Regions from separate parts of the Peribacillus sp. TH16 genome, predicted to be linked through region 3. Evidence: riboswitches for the same ligand, from Rfam matches in the RefSeq annotation. Region 3 holds a riboswitch; each other region holds the start of a gene.
The links. A riboswitch is a leader RNA that binds a small molecule or an ion and turns the genes downstream of it on or off. The one in region 3 is predicted to bind S-adenosylmethionine.

Region 1: another riboswitch for S-adenosylmethionine. It lies ahead of JFV29_RS01445 (Na+/H+ antiporter NhaC family protein); the one in region 3 lies ahead of metK (methionine adenosyltransferase).
Region 2: another riboswitch for S-adenosylmethionine. It lies ahead of JFV29_RS16850 (bifunctional homocysteine S-methyltransferase/methylenetetrahydrofolate reductase); the one in region 3 lies ahead of metK (methionine adenosyltransferase).

What each region holds. Positions count from the first base shown of each region.
Region 1 is NZ_JAEKEM010000002.1:293,268-298,669, reverse strand. Features, by position in the region: gene JFV29_RS01470 (amino acid ABC transporter permease) at 1-43, shown strand, start outside; gene JFV29_RS01465 (amino acid ABC transporter permease) at 55-768, shown strand; gene JFV29_RS01460 (amino acid ABC transporter ATP-binding protein) at 791-1,546, shown strand; gene JFV29_RS01455 (hypothetical protein) at 1,988-2,143, shown strand; gene JFV29_RS01450 (SOS response-associated peptidase) at 2,205-2,876, shown strand; SAM riboswitch class I at 3,205-3,310, shown strand; gene JFV29_RS01445 (Na+/H+ antiporter NhaC family protein) at 3,540-4,850, shown strand; gene JFV29_RS01440 (alanine/glycine:cation symporter family protein) at 5,274-5,402, shown strand, end outside.
Region 2 is NZ_JAEKEM010000009.1:605,264-610,665, forward strand. Features, by position in the region: gene metH (methionine synthase) at 1-956, opposite strand, end outside; gene JFV29_RS16850 (bifunctional homocysteine S-methyltransferase/methylenetetrahydrofolate reductase) at 949-2,796, opposite strand; SAM riboswitch class I at 2,900-2,998, opposite strand; gene JFV29_RS16855 (MOSC domain-containing protein) at 3,124-3,759, opposite strand; gene ku (non-homologous end joining protein Ku) at 4,512-5,357, opposite strand.
Region 3 is NZ_JAEKEM010000009.1:2,209,833-2,215,234, forward strand. Features, by position in the region: gene JFV29_RS24615 (hypothetical protein) at 79-474, shown strand; gene JFV29_RS24620 (alpha/beta hydrolase) at 537-1,340, opposite strand; gene JFV29_RS24625 (gamma carbonic anhydrase) at 1,553-2,071, shown strand; gene metK (methionine adenosyltransferase) at 2,361-3,554, opposite strand; SAM riboswitch class I at 3,718-3,881, opposite strand; gene pckA (phosphoenolpyruvate carboxykinase (ATP)) at 4,435-5,402, shown strand, end outside.

The DNA.
Region 1 (5,402 bases), on a different contig from region 3:
GAAGGTATTTAGTAAAGGAAAACAAGTGATAACAACTACATAGGGGGTGACAGAGTGTCAGAAGGATTGGATTATAAATTTTTAGTGGAAACCTTTTTTGTAGCATTATCAGGGGTGCCCACGGCGTTATTCATTACAATTGTAGCTTTACTTGTTGCGCTTCCGTTAGGATTTTTGCTTGCTTTAACAAGAATAAATCAAATTCCAGTTTTAAATCGTGTAGCACAGATATATGTTTCCTTTGTAAGAGGAACTCCTGTCATAATTCAAATTTTTATTATTTATAGCAGTGTACCCTTATTGCTAGCTTCGATATTTGATAAGTATAACATCGAAATGAATGTATACGATGTAAATCCGATTTGGTACGCATTCATTGTTTTTTCATTGAATACGACAGCTATTCTAATAGAAGTGTTTCGTTCAGCAATAAGCACAGTGAGTAAGGGACAACTAGAAGCTGCTTATTCAGTCGGATTAACAAATGCCCAAGCATTTAGAAGAATTATTATTCCACAGACATTAGTTGTAGCATTACCAAATATTTGTACAGCAACAGTCAATCTAATTAAAGCAACATCTCTCGGATATGCATTGTCATTGCAAGAAATTACTCTAAGAGCCAAGGTAGCTGCCAATGTAGGCTACAATTATGTTGAGGCTTATATTGATATCTTTCTTGTATACCTGATTTTATGTAGTTTAGTAGAGTATTTATTTAAGCTGTATGAAAAACGTTTAAGTAGGTATAGAGCAGTAGGTATTTGAAATGAAGCAGGAGGTGGACATGATGTTAGAAATTACAAATATCCATAAATCATTTGGAGAAAATGAGATTTTAAAAGGTGTAGATTTAAAAATAGAAAAGGGTGACGTGGTAGTAATTCTGGGCCCAAGCGGTTCAGGAAAGACAACATTACTTCGATGCATTAACTTTCTTGAAAAAGCAGATCAAGGACATGCAATTTTTGGGGATATTGATGTAAATCTTAAAACAGCATCAAAAAAGGCGATTCATGGAATTAGGCAAAAGATCGCTTTTGTATTTCAAAATTATAATCTGTTTAATAATAAAACGGCATTAGAAAATGTGACAGAAGGTCTTGTTATTGGAAGGAAGATTGCGAAAGCCGAAGCAAATGAGATTGGTAAAAAAGCATTAGATAAAGTAGGTCTGTCAGAAAAATACAATGCTTACCCTATTGAACTATCAGGTGGTCAGCAACAAAGGGTTGGCATTGCGAGAGCAGTAGCTTTAAATCCTGACATTATTCTATTTGACGAACCAACTTCTGCACTTGATCCTGAACTTGTCGGTGAAGTTTTAACAGTAATGAAGCAAATAGCAAAAGAAGGAACAACCATGTTAGTGGTCACGCATGAAATGTCTTTTGCAAAGGATGTAGCAAACAGAGTAATATTTATGGATGCTGGTGTCGTAGTAGAAGAAGGATCACCTAAAGATATTTTTGTGAAACCAAAAGAAGAAAGAACAAAGAAGTTCTTAAAAAGAGTCTTACCGGAGGATTATATTTTTTACATTTAATTTTCAAATGAAATTAAGAGTTAATAAGAAAAGGGTGAATTTTTGAAGCTGATCCAGAGCGATAGATTAATAGCGATCACTCTATACATATAAGTAATTAAAACAAACGCATGGTAATCCATACTTGTGTTGAAATAAAAAATCATTCTTTTCAGTAATAATCAATGAAATTATGGGCTTCAGTGTAGCCTATATGAAGTAGTCAAAAAACGAATTACCTATGAAAACCTGCTTGGGAATTTCGTGTAAATAACTAGTGATCCTACGAGATGAAATTAACTCTTCACTTGATCACTAGATTAAAAAAATTGCATAATTGAACGTATGTTTTCAATGCTTTTCTCCTTGCGTTTAGTTAATTGATGACGGTGCTCTTTAGTTTTTATAAGTGTGTTTTTGGTTTATAATAACAATTATCAAGTCATATCAGGGGGTGAAACTTTGAATGAATATAATGTTACAGTTAAGAATGGCAGCACAGTAATTCTGTCAGAAATTATTAAAGCTGAAGATGAAAGAGAAGTCCTTGGCACACTATTGATTACTAGCGAATTATTTAATCAACCTTTTACTGACATTAGGATTTTAGAACGCTAATTTGTTACTGAACTCTCCATTTGTTACAATCATAATAAATCTTAAAACAGTAGGCGATATTATGTGCGGGCGTTTCACCCTTTTCACAGACATTGAAGAAATAATTGACAGGTTTGATATTCAAGCGCCATTTAATGCCGAGTACCAATTCAGCTACAACATAGCACCTTCTCACTCTGTCTTATCCGTTATTAATGACGGATCTATGAATCGACTTGGATATCTTCGTTGGGGACTCATACCTTACTGGGCAAAAGATGAGAAAATGGGCTACAAGATGATTAATGCCCGAGCGGAGACCATTGCTGAGAAAACAAGTTTTAAGAATTCGTATAAGAAGAAACGGTGTTTGATACTTGCCGACTCTTTTTATGAGTGGAAGAAGACACCAGAACGTAAAATACCCATGCGAATAAAACTTAAGAGTAATGCCCCATTTGGAATGGCTGGTCTCTGGGAATCATGGAAATCACCTGAAGGTATCACGATATATTCCTGCTCAGTTATTACAACTACTCCGAATGAGCTAATGACTAGTATTCATGATCGCATGCCAGTTTTACTTAAACCTGAAGATGAAAAGACTTGGCTGGATCCTTCAATTAATGATACTGCATATCTACAGCAATACTTAAAATCATTTGATACTGAACAGATGGAAGCTTTTGAGGTATCGAATGATGTGAACTCACCTAAAAATAATTCACCTAAGTTAATACACCAAATTTGCTGAGAGGTCCTAGGACCTCTTTTTGTTTTTCTCTTTTCAATTAAAGGTGAAGTACTTTATCTTCATTCATAAGTTCCTCTTTACTCATTTGAAAAAAACCTCTTTATAAAATACTTTAGGCTACACCTTGCGGAAATACATAAAATACTGTACTCTTATATTTGCTTTTCGATGCGGGTATCGATGTTACTTTCCTAGAGTGAATGGATGAAAAGCTAGGACTGCAAAAAGACAACTTAGCAATCGAACAATGCAGTGCACTTGTTAACCTGCCTGATTCTTTACTCGTAGACATCGGAACATTTGATAATATCATTACGTAATTTGGATCTTCTTATCAAGAGAGACGGAGGGACTGGCCCGAAGATGTCTCGGCAGCAGACTTAATAGGAGTGCTGTGCCAAATCCAGCAGGCGAATACGTCTGAAAGATGAGGAGGGTGTTTTTTATAGATTAAAAGACCTCTTCTTATTGTTTAATAGAAGAGGTCTTTTTTCACGTTCGATGGTTTAGCTTTAGCTTCGTATTGGCTATTATGCTTTTGGAGTCATGCTTACAATAATATGAAAGAAATGTTGGATCTTACTAGAATTTTTTACCGAATTAGTTCAATGAATAAGGGCTATGACATATTTGTCATGGGAAAAATAAAAAGAGGTGTTCATCATGAGTACAAACAATAAAGGGAATCCTTGGGCTTTAGTCCCATTTGTCGTTTTTTTAATTTTATTTATAGGTTCCGGGGTTATTACAAGAGATTTTTATTCATTTCCGGTGATTGTGGCGATTGCGATTGCATCAGCGGCTGCATTGGCAATGAATCGAAAAGAGTCTTTCAATCAAAAAGTTGAAATCTTTTGTAAAGGTGCCGGGGACTCCAATATTATGTTAATGGTTATCATTTTCCTTTTGGCCGGTGCTTTTTCAGAAGTGGCGAATGGAATGGGTGCGGTAGAATCAACGGTGAATCTTGCGTTATCGGTTTTTCCGCAAAATCTATTAATGGTAGGTATTTTCATTATCGCTTGTTTTATTTCTCTATCTATGGGGACAAGCATGGGAACAATCGTAGCGCTAGCACCTATAGGTGTAGGAATTAGTGAACAAACCGATATTTCGCTTGCCCTTTCAATGGCCGCCGTTATCGGTGGTGCGATGTTTGGTGACAACCTATCTTTCATTTCAGATACGACAATTGCAGCTGTTCGAACGCAGGGAACGAAAATGAAGGATAAGTTTAAAGTGAATTTTTTCATTGTTTTACCTGCGGCCATCATCACATGTGTCATCCTTGGCTTTTTAACAATGGGTGAACAAGCAGCTATCTCTCAACATTCCTATAATTGGGTGAAGATTCTACCTTATATTTGCGTTTTGATCACTGCATTAGCTGGAGTCAATGTGTTCCTTGTCCTCTCCATCGGTATTGTGTTTGCCGGAATTATCGGGTTAGCGGATGGTAGTTATCAACTGATGGGCGTCATTCAAAAAATGGGGGATGGAATGGCGGGAATGTATGAGATCTCTTTTCTTGCCATTTTAATTGCTGGTATGGTGTCAGTCATCAAACATAACGGCGGCATCGATTATCTTCTCCACGTCGTGACCCGTAATAGCAAATCAAGAAAAGGTGCTGAATTCAGCATTGCCGGTCTAGTCGGTTTGACAAATCTATCTACGGCAAATAACACGATTTCTATTATCATTGCCGGTCCGCTAGCCAAAAATATTGCGGAAAAGTATGGCATCGATCCCCGTAAATCGGCGAGTTTGCTTGACGTTTTTGCTTGTTGTATTCAAGGGTTAATTCCATACGGGGCACAACTGCTTGTTGCGGCGGGGGTAGCACAAATTTCACCTGTAAGTATTTTACCCTATTCTTTTTACCCAGTATTAATTGGGATTTGTGGAGTCATAGCCATTTTGATTGGTTTTCCGCGATTTTCAGGGAGCGAAGAGAAGAAATATACTTCTTGAAAAAGTGAATTAAACAGAAAAACACCCTGAATCTTTAGATCTAGGGTGTTTTTTTATATGCGTCCATTTTAATAAATATATATTTAGCTTTTATTCATGGAACACTTTACAATTTTGATCTTATAAGGGTTCAATTGAAAATATCAGAAAGCGTGGGAGAATAATTATTTATATTTAGAAATGATACAGAATATTATATCATTCTTATTCTCGATGGGAGTTTCCCGATTCATTCCTCAAATTTATGAATGAAATAAATTGAATGGTAGGATATAATAGATTATTGTATTGGGGATTCATTCTTGAATCTCCCTTTTTTACTATGGACTTCTATCGTTTATCTTACCGAGAGAATGGGGAAATAAACAATGGTTGTCAATTGCTATCATATATAAGTTAATAATTAGAGGTGGTTTGTTTTTAATGGAGATGTTAGGAAGTTTTATTAGTGGAACAAATGATTTACTGTGGTCAAAAATACTGATTATTATGCTGATTGGATTGGGTCTTTATTTTTCCGTTCGTACGAAGTTTGTCCAATTCAGAATGGTA
Region 2 (5,402 bases), 1.6 Mb from region 3:
CCATGTGCTGATTCCTTCATTTCACGGGGCTGTACGCCTTCTAGAACCTTAGAAAGCTCTTTAATATGTTCTGGTGTTGTTCCACAGCAGCCCCCAATGATATTGACCCAGCCTTTTTCTGCAAATTGCTTCATTTTCTCTGCAAGGGAAGTCGGGGATTCATGATAATGACCTTCTTCATCAGGTAGGCCTGCATTCGGATAACAGCTAATGGCGCTGTTTGATATATCTGCAAGCGTCCGAATATGGTCTATCATGAACTCTGGTCCTGTCGCACAGTTCAAACCAACAGCCACAGGCTTCATATGTTCAACTGATAAATAGAACGCTTCAATGGACTGACCGGCTAGGGTCGTACCCATCGGTTCGATTGTCCCCGAAATGATGACAGGCACTTCTTTCCCTGTTTTAGCAAAGGCCGCTTTTATTCCAGAAAAGGCAGCCTTAACATTAAGCATATCCTGACAGGTTTCCACTAACAACAGGTCCACACCACCGTCTAATAGACCGAGTGCCTGTTCTTCATAAGAATCGGTTAAAATATCAAATGTGGTTCCTCCTGTAACAGAAAGTGTTTTTGTTGTTGGTCCCATTGAACCAGCAACATATCTTGGCCATTTATCATTTGAATATTTTTCACAAGCTTTCACGGCAAGTTCAGCTGAAATTTTATTAAGCTTATAAGCAATCGTACTTATTTGGTATTCCTCAAGAACGATGCTCGTGGCTCCGAAGGTATTTGTCTCAATAATATCGGCACCTGCTGCTAAGTATTTTTCATGGATGGTTTGGATGATTTCAGGTTGCGTCAGTGATAAATATTCATTACATCCCTCGAATTGTTCTCCCCCAAAGTCCTTTGCTGTTAAATTCTCAGCTTGTAGCATGGTTCCCATTGCACCATCAAGAAGGAGAATCTTAGACTTTAACTGTTCTTGAATCGCTTTTTTATTCATGTACTGCCACCTCTGATGTATGTTTACTATCGACTTCTCTAATATATTTTGTAAGTTCCGCAGTCATTTCATAGCGAAGGAATGGTGTAATTAAATAAATCCCCTTGAATTTTTCTCTTGCGGCGTCCACCAGTTCTCTGGCGATATTCACACCTTCCATTCTTGACTTTATCGGGTCATCCCCAGCTAAAGCCATAGCCCGCCTTACATTATCAGGTAATTTAATACCCGGTATTTCGTTATGGATAAATTCCGCATTTCGTGTGCTCGTTAACGGCATAATTCCGACGAAAATCGGAGTATCTATATGTTTTGTCGCTTCATAAACCTCTTCAATCTGATCAACTGAATAAATTGGTTGGGTCAAAAAGGACTGAGCACCGCAAGCAATCTTCTTTTCCATCCGCTGAACGGCCTTATTCAAATATTTCACATTTGGGTTAAAGGCAGCCGCAATTTTAAAATTTGCCCGTTGACCAAGACTTTGACCGGAATAGGAAAGACCTTCATTAAATTGTTTTACCATACTAATTAAGTCAAATGACGATAAATCATAGACTGAAGTTGCACCTGGGAAGTCCCCTATTTTTGAAGGATCACCAGTGATAATCAGAATCTCGTTCAACCCCACCGTTTGAAGCCCCATTAAATGTGATTGAAGGCCAATTAAGTTCCTATCACGGCACGTAATATGCACCATTGGATTTACATCTAATTGGTTTTTCAACAAATTGGCCAGCGCCTCATTAGATATCCTCGGCGAAGCAAGTGAATTATCAGCTAATGTAATCGAATCAACACCCGCATTTTTCAATGCCTCCGCACCAGCCATAAAACCTTCAATTCCTAATTTTTTCGGCGGATCAAGTTCAACAAGAATCGTTCTTTCAGTTTTGGCCTGCTCATGCAGGGGTAGTTCCAGTTCTCTATGATTCACTTCAATTATTTCGATTTCACGTGCTTTCGTCATTTTTTCTTCTACTGGAACTAAACTCCCAATCGCATTTTTCACAGATTGAATATGAAGTGGTGTTGTTCCACAACACCCACCGATTATCGTGGCACCCTGCTCACGAAGCTCAAGGGCACTTGAGCCAAAATATTCAGGCACTGCTTTATAAACTAGTCTTCCATCCACGTAATCCGGTAGGCTAGCATTTGGATAGATAGCGATAGCCGCATGCTTTGGCAAAGTCACTTCTTCCAAGGCGCGAATCATATGATGTGGACCTAGACGGCAATTCACACCAACAACATCAGCACCCAATTGCTCGAGTTTTTGAAATGCTTCATTTAAATGGATCCCATTTTGAAGATTACCTAATTCATGCATCGATACATTTGCAATAATTGGCAATTCCGTTTCTTTTTTAGCAATTTGCAACACGGTTTCAAGTTCTTCCAGATCATAAAATGTTTCAAGGAGAATCCCATCAGGATTTTCTATAAGCAGACTATATAGCTGCTCACGAAAACCTCGCTTAATTTCTTCCATGCTTAAATCCGATTTACGGATACTTCGCTGAGCCCCTATAGTACCAAATACAAATGCATTGCCTTTTGCAGCTTTTTTAGCAAGGATAACTCCCTGTCGGTTAATTCGGCTTACTTCATCTTCAAGACCATGCCTTTTCAATTTATTAAAGTTGGCTCCGTAAGTATTCGATTGTAGAATATCAGCACCTGCTTCTAAATAGGCACGATGAATGGATTCAATTTGATCAGGATTAGTGCAGTTTAATTCCTCATAACATTGATCGATTCCATATGAGTATAATAATGTTCCCATTGCTCCTTCTCCAACCAGCATTCTTTCTTTCAATTCTTTACGAAAATCCATATGTACACCCTCTCTCAAAAACAATTCTGTTTTTGTCGTTTTCTATGAGTATGAGAGAAAAGAAAAAAAACCTTCTCAAAGAAGAAGGTTTTTTGAAACATTCTCCTCATCTATCAAGCTCTGCTTGCTGGATTTAGCACCTTTGCCTAAGCTGGTTGCTGAGGTTTCCTCGGGCCAGTCCCTCCACCTCTCTCGATAAGATCCATTATAAAGTTTTCTTAACATTTCAAAATTTGTTTATATTTAATTTACATTAATAATCTGTCAATTTCAATAGTTTGATAGTCATTTTTTTCTTTTCTACTAAGATCATACATCCTTCAAAGTTTAAACTCTCTTTAATATCCTTTGTTTCCAGTCCTCCGCTAACGAATCTACAGAAAGTAGAGCATGAGCTCCATCCTGTCCGTCTCGATTATGCAGGATCACTTCAGTTGCATAATATACAGAGATGTTTTCTTGAAGTCGATCTAATAAAACAATTTCATCTTGTTTTTTAATAACTCCTTCTTGAATGACCTTTGCAAAATAACCAGTAAAACTTGTTTTCATCACTGATGTCAAAAACTTAGGTTCTTGGTTAAAATGAGAAATAGTCGAGCAAGGAATTCGTACTTGGGTGATCTGAACAATTGTCCCACCTATTTGATAGATATCACCGATATACGTTTGAGTTTCCATCATCCCAGCTACTGTTAAATTCTCACCAAAAGCAGGGATATCAAGCTGTTTAGAGAATTTTTCATTCCAAAATGAGTAATGCTCAAAAGGATAAATGCACAATGCACGGTCAGGGCCTCCATGGAACTTTAGATTCCCTACTCCGTCTCCAACTATTCCTGATTTTGTTACGGTCACATTATCCAAAGTTTTTTTATCCATAGCTGATAAAATCTTAACATTCGAAAACATTTCCTGTTTAGGCTTTCCGGCTTGAAGGGACACGATTTTTCCATTTTCCAATTAACATCTTCCAATCCTATTTACTTTATATCATCCTTATATAAATACATTATACTAAAAATTCATTTTATTCTGCATCTATTTTAATTACTTTACTATTTCAGAGAAGATAAAAACGTCTACTTCCGGGAGAAATGGTGGAAAATTACTGATTTTCAGAAAAATCGTACTATAGTTTCGGTAATTTGGTTGCTATTTCAGAATTAAATATGGTAGAATATGAACACAATATATAGTCGAAAAACAAAATTGGTCGCCTATATGTTGATTTCACGATTAATTTCCTCTTTGTCGCTCTTCAGGGAGCGAATTTTTTTGCCTTCTTCAAATCCACTACTCAATCCCTACAATAAAGATCAGCCATATATCGCCTTACTGAATGACACTATCATCTTCAGAATAATATTTTGCTCTGCTCAGAATCACTCCATTAAAACACATCAGCCTAAAACACTACCTTTTCTTTTTAAATTCTCAGCTTCTTCTCTGTCAAAAAGAACCATTTCGTTTTTCTTACTAAAAAAACCAAGGGTTTTAATTCACATTCTTCCTCTACCGCATAGATTAGTCCTACAAATATCTCCACGGGCAACCCAATTATCTATACAAAACACAAACTTTATTAATATGTATTCCGTTTAAACTCTTCAGCTATGTGTACCTCTTTAACCACTGTATTCACTTTGTTCCCCTTCTGAAAAAACAAAAAGAAGCTGAGAGACATTGGTTCGTCTTCCACTCAGCTTCTTTTTTTACGCTTGTTTCTTTTTTTTCGGTGCCGCTTTTTTCCGGGTCGTCGTTTTTTTCCCTTCCAGTTTATCAGGTTTCGTTCGATCAATGGATGCTTGTAAAGCTTCCATTAAATCGGTAACATTGTTGGACACTGTTACTTTTGTTTTGGCTGTAATCGTCTTCTGTCCTGTCTTCTTTGATTCAATCAGCTCAAGTAACGCCGTTCGATAATCATCATTGTATTTTGTCGGATCGAAAGTCGTCGTTAATTGATCTATTAATAAAATTGCCGTATCAATTTCTTTTTTTACAATTGTATCATTTGCAGGGATATTCGGAACATCTGCTGCGGAGCGTACTTCATCTGGATAATGAATCGTTTCCATCAACAAGGTGTTATCTACAACCCTTATAACCGCCATTTGTTCCTTTGAACGGATGATGATTTTTGCTAACCCAACTTTATTCGATTCCTTGAGTGCTTGCCGCAATAGGGAATAGGCTTTTATGCCACCATCATTTGGAGACATAAAATAACTACGGTTAAAATATATCGGATCTATTTCTTCAATTTTAACAAAATCCATGATTTCCACTGATTTTTCTTCATTTTGTTTTTTAAGTTCTTCTAGCTCATTGTCTTCTAATACAACAAACTTTCCTTTTGTATATTCAAAAGCACGAACAATGTCTTCCTTGCCTACTTCCTTCTGGCAGACCGGACAAACTTTTTCGTATTTAATTGGTGAGTGGCATTCCTTATGCAACGTTCGCAAGGATATGTCCTTATCTTCCGTTGCGGCATGAAGTTTTATCGGAATGTTCACCAAACCGAAAGAAATGCTTCCCTTCCAAATGGTATGCATATTCATCACCTCATAACTTTTTATAAATAGAAGTACAGGCTTATT
Region 3 (5,402 bases):
TATTACCAAACAGAACTTTTTGAATTTTTAGTCTATAACTATTATAATGATTAAAAACAGATAAGTAGGTGCAGAAAAATGGAACATTTGTCGACTGCAATACTGACAGATATATTGACTGAAAAAATCAAACGAGACACAAGTGAGGAATATGGAGAATTTGTCAGCTCCCTTAACTCATTAACAGAGAAACAAACAACGGTAGAAGACCTGAAACAGTTTGAAAATCATTTTGATAAATTCCTGCCTCAACTCGATTTAGTGATTTCCACTCAAGGACATGAAGAGATCATGAATATGAAGGCGACCCTCTTAGACCTATTCGCGAATGACTTAAGCTTCAAATCAATTTACCTTTTGTCTGCTGCCTTATCCAATAAAAAAGAGCTTACACACTTGAACCAATTTATGTATCCGGTTACTTATTGGGCACCCGTCATTAAGTCGAACGAATTACTTACAAACGCTGGATAAAACAAAAAAGCTGCTGATAATCGCTTCAGCAGCTTTTTATATTTATCCAGCAGTATGTACCTTCAAACAACATACCCTAATATTTTTAAACGATTTTCAACAAAACTCAATGCGTATTGGAATACGTCATCCCGCTCTGGTTCGTTGAAGATTTCGTGATACAGTTTTGGCCATTCTTTGTATTGTTTTTCACTAGCCAAGTTATAATTAAACCACTCACGAACCGCCTTTTTATTCACGATTCGGTCATCTCCGCCTTGCATCAACAAAAGAGGCACATCCTGAAATTCAGGAATCTCTTCAAATGCATCCTTCATAGCCTGTGCAAGCTCACGATACCAGCGAATCGAAACCTTTGTAATGTATAATGTATCATTTTTATCTGATTCACGGACTTCAGAACTTCTCGTAGCCATTTCAGGAGTTAAGCCGGAATCGACTCTGAACTTAGGCATCACGAGGTTCAAACCATGCGAAATGGCTGTTAAGAACTTGCGGGGCTTCGTCACGAGGCCCAGACATGGTGAAGATAAAATCACCCCTGCAATATCCCACTCTTCTTCCTGAAGTAAGCGTATCGAAATCAAACCACCCATGCTGTGTCCAAGCAAAAAGACTGGCAGCGAATATTCGTAGGCATCTTCTATCCAGCTTTTTACTTCGTCTAAATATTCGTCAAAGGAATCGATATGTCCCCGGTAGGCACGAGTTGTCATCCCCTGCCCAGGAAGGTCGCCCATGACAACATGATATCCGGCTGAAAGCCACATTTGTGTTACCCACTTATATCGGCCGTGATGCTCCATTGCCCCATGAATGATGACAATGACGCCTTTTGCGTCTCCTTCTGTCTCCCATTTCCACATTCGAAATCCCCCTTTCACTTTTCTCTTGTTGTATACGATCAATGATAGCTGAAAAATAATATATATAAATTATAACCATATTCATGATTTTCGACAAAAAGGAACTCTAATAAGTTCTACATTTTTATTATAAATAGCCAAGTCTATTTACATACGGTATATTAAAATAATACATAAAAACATCTACTTCGGAAAGGAAATGATTAAAAATGATTATTTATCCATTTAAAGGTAAAGAACCTGAAATCTCTGAAAGCGCTTATATTGCTGAAAATGCAGTCGTGACAGGTGATGTGAAAATCGGCGACGAAACGTCAATCTGGTTTAATACCGTTATACGTGGCGACGTAGCCCCTACTATAATCGGTAATAAAGTAAGTGTACAAGATAACAGCGTTCTTCACCAAAGTCCAAATAATCCATTAATTATTGAGGACGAAGTAACCATCGGCCATCAGGTTATTTTACATAGCTGCAAAGTTCGTAAAGGAGCTCTAATCGGCATGGGGACGATTGTACTTGATGCAGCAGAGATCGGGGAAGGAGCTTTTATCGGTGCTGGAAGTCTTGTTCCCCAAGGCAAAGTCATACCACCAAACACATTGGCATTCGGCCGTCCAGCTAAAGTCGTACGCGAAATTAACGATGAAGATCGCAAGGATATGGAACGTATCGTCCGAGAATATGCTGAAAAAGGACAATACTATAAACATGCAGAACGCATTAAATAATTCATGTAAACTCACGAGTAAACTTGCATAACTCACGAGTAAAACACTAAAATTCACGAGTAAAACTACATAATTCACGAGTAAAACCCAAAACTCACGAGTAAAAACTAAAACTCACGAGTAAAACTAAAATTCACGAGTAAAAAACTACATAATTCACGAGTAAAAAAACTAAATGGCTGGTTTAAATAGGATTTCTTGAATTATTCCCTTAGTCGACAAATTTAATCCATTTCACAATTGAAAAAGGTGCCTCGCTAGTTGCGAGGCACCTTTTACTTTTATTTGATTACGCTTGTGCTTTTAAAATTTCAGCTTTATCTGTGCGTTCCCAAGGAAGATCAACATCTGTACGGCCAAAGTGTCCGTAAGCAGCTGTTTGTTTGTAGATTGGGCGACGAAGATCAAGCATTTTGATGATACCAGCTGGACGCAGGTCGAAGTTAGCGCGTACTAGATCAACTAGTACTTCTTCGCTTACTGTTCCTGTTCCGAATGTATCAATCGAGATTGATACAGGCTCTGCCACACCAATTGCGTATGCCAATTGTACTTCCGCTTTGTCAGCAAGGCCAGCAGCTACGATGTTTTTCGCAACGTAACGAGCAGCGTATGCCGCAGAACGGTCAACTTTTGTAGCATCTTTACCGGAGAATGCACCGCCACCGTGACGAGCGTATCCGCCGTACGTATCAACGATGATTTTACGTCCAGTAAGACCAGCATCCCCTTGAGGTCCGCCAATTACAAAACGGCCAGTTGGGTTAATGAAGTACTTAGTCCCAGCATCGATTAATTCAGCTGGTACAACTGCTTTAATCACATGTTCTTTTAAGTCAGCTTGAATTTGCTCAAGAGTTACCTCTGGATCATGTTGTGTTGAAATAACAATTGTGTCAACTCTTACAGGTTGATTATTTTCATCATACTCCACCGTTACCTGTGTTTTACCATCAGGACGTAAGTAAGCAAGCGTTTCATCTTTACGAACTTGAGACAAACGGAATGAAAGTTTATGAGCTAATGAAATCGGAAGTGGCATAAGCTCTTCTGTTTCATTGCAAGCAAAACCGAACATAAGCCCTTGGTCCCCTGCACCGATTGCATCGATTTCTTCATCTGACATATTTCCTTCACGAGCTTCCAACGCTTTGTCTACGCCAGCTGCGATATCAGCAGATTGCTCATCAATAGAACTCAATACGGCACAAGTTTCAGCATCGAAACCGTATTTCGCACGTGTGTAACCAATTCCTGCAATCGTATCACGAACGATACGTGGAATATCCACATAAGCGGACGTTGTAATTTCACCAGCAACAAGTACAAGACCTGTTGTTACACTTGTTTCACACGCAACACGTGCATTTGCATCCTTAGCAAGGATAGCATCTAAAATGGAATCTGAAATCTGATCACAAATCTTGTCCGGATGGCCCTCTGTAACAGATTCAGAAGTAAATAGACGTTTCTTTGACATCATATTTCCTCCTTGGAAGTTAGTATGTTGTAGGCAAAAGCCTGATTTTTTTACGGAACTCGTTTTCCCTTATTAGCTTCAACTATAGACACAGAATTACTAAAAAACACAAAAACCTTCCCTGGCAAATGAGGAAAGGTTTAAAATTCTGTCATCTATCCTTTCACTCTTATCGTTCAAGGGTTTTTTACCTTGCTCAGGTTAGCACCATCACCACTATTCCTTGAAGAACTATCGCTTTATTTTCGGCGATTGATCTTGGAGTCAAGTTCAATATGGCAGGTTGCTGGGTTTCAAAGGGCCTGTCCCTCCACCAACTCGGGATAAGAGAATCCGTACAATTTAAGATATTATCGTATTTGGTCGGAATCTGTCAATGCTTTTCGAAAAAGAACATTTTTCCCCATCACAGCTTTCACGATAAAAAATGTGCTAATCCTCTGTCATTATTGGATTTTCGATGTAGAAAACAAACGAAAATGTAGAAAATTACCATAGATAAAAGAACTTGAAAAATCTGACTTCGAACCGCATAATAACTTTTTAGGATTTTGCCTTTTGATGTAATAGCAAGTTGTTCTTTTCTTAATTTCTTCCTATTAATTAAAAGAATAAAACCTTTTTTATATTCCTGAAACGAGACCCATTCGATCAAGATTCTAATCTTGATAATGGGCTTTCTTCCTAATTACACCACCCAGTTCAGATTCCTCCATTCAAGTATATGCAGGAACCCGAACTCGGTTCATAACGCATTTTAAAAAATGATTAAGGAAACCATATAAAAAATATCACAAAAAAAATAAATAGTATAGACTATTTAAGTGAATGTGTTATACTAATTGTAATATAAAAACTTAAAACAAAGGAAGGTACCTCATATATGAATTCTGTAGATGTTTCTAATGAGTTACACCAATTATTGGCAGGAAATAATGTGCAAACTCAACTTTCAGTTCCCCAATTGGTTGAAAAAGTATTAAGCAGAAACGAAGGCGTTCTGACATCAACTGGCGCAGTAAAAGCTGAAACAGGCAAATATACTGGCCGTTCACCTAAAGATAAATATATCGTAGACGAAGCTTCTGTGAAAGACAAAGTAGATTGGGGTTCCGTAAACCAACCAATCTCTGAAGAAGTATTCAATAAACTATATAATAAAGTAGTTGACTACCTAAAAGCAAAAGAAGAGATTTTTGTTTTCAAAGGTTTCGCTGGCGCGGACGAAACATCACGTCTTCCTATCCAAGTTGTAAATGAATATGCATGGCATAATCTTTTCGCTCACACTTTGTTCATCCGTCCAAATGAAGAAGAACTAAGAGGTCACGAATCAGAATTCACGATTCTTTCTGCACCTAATTTCAAAGCAGATCCAGAAGTAGACGGAACTCAATCCGAAACATTCATCATCGTTTCATTTGAACGCCGTACTATCTTAATCGGTGGAACGGAATATGCAGGTGAAATGAAAAAATCGATCTTCTCAATCATGAACTACCTACTTCCAGAGGCTGGAATCCTTCCAATGCATTGCTCTGCTAACGTAGGACGTGAAGGAGATGTCGCTTTATTCTTCGGACTGTCTGGTACTGGTAAAACAACTTTATCTGCAGACACTAATCGCAAACTGATTGGTGATGACGAGCACGGCTGGTCTTCTAACGGTGTATTCAACATCGAAGGCGGCTGCTATGCAAAAACAATTAACCTTTCACGTGAAAAAGAACCGCAAATTTTCGATGCCATCCGTTTCGGTGCCGTATTGGAAAACGTAGTTGTTGACCCGGAAACACGTGAAGCAAACTACGATGATAGTTCATTAACAGAAAACACTCGTGCTGCATACCA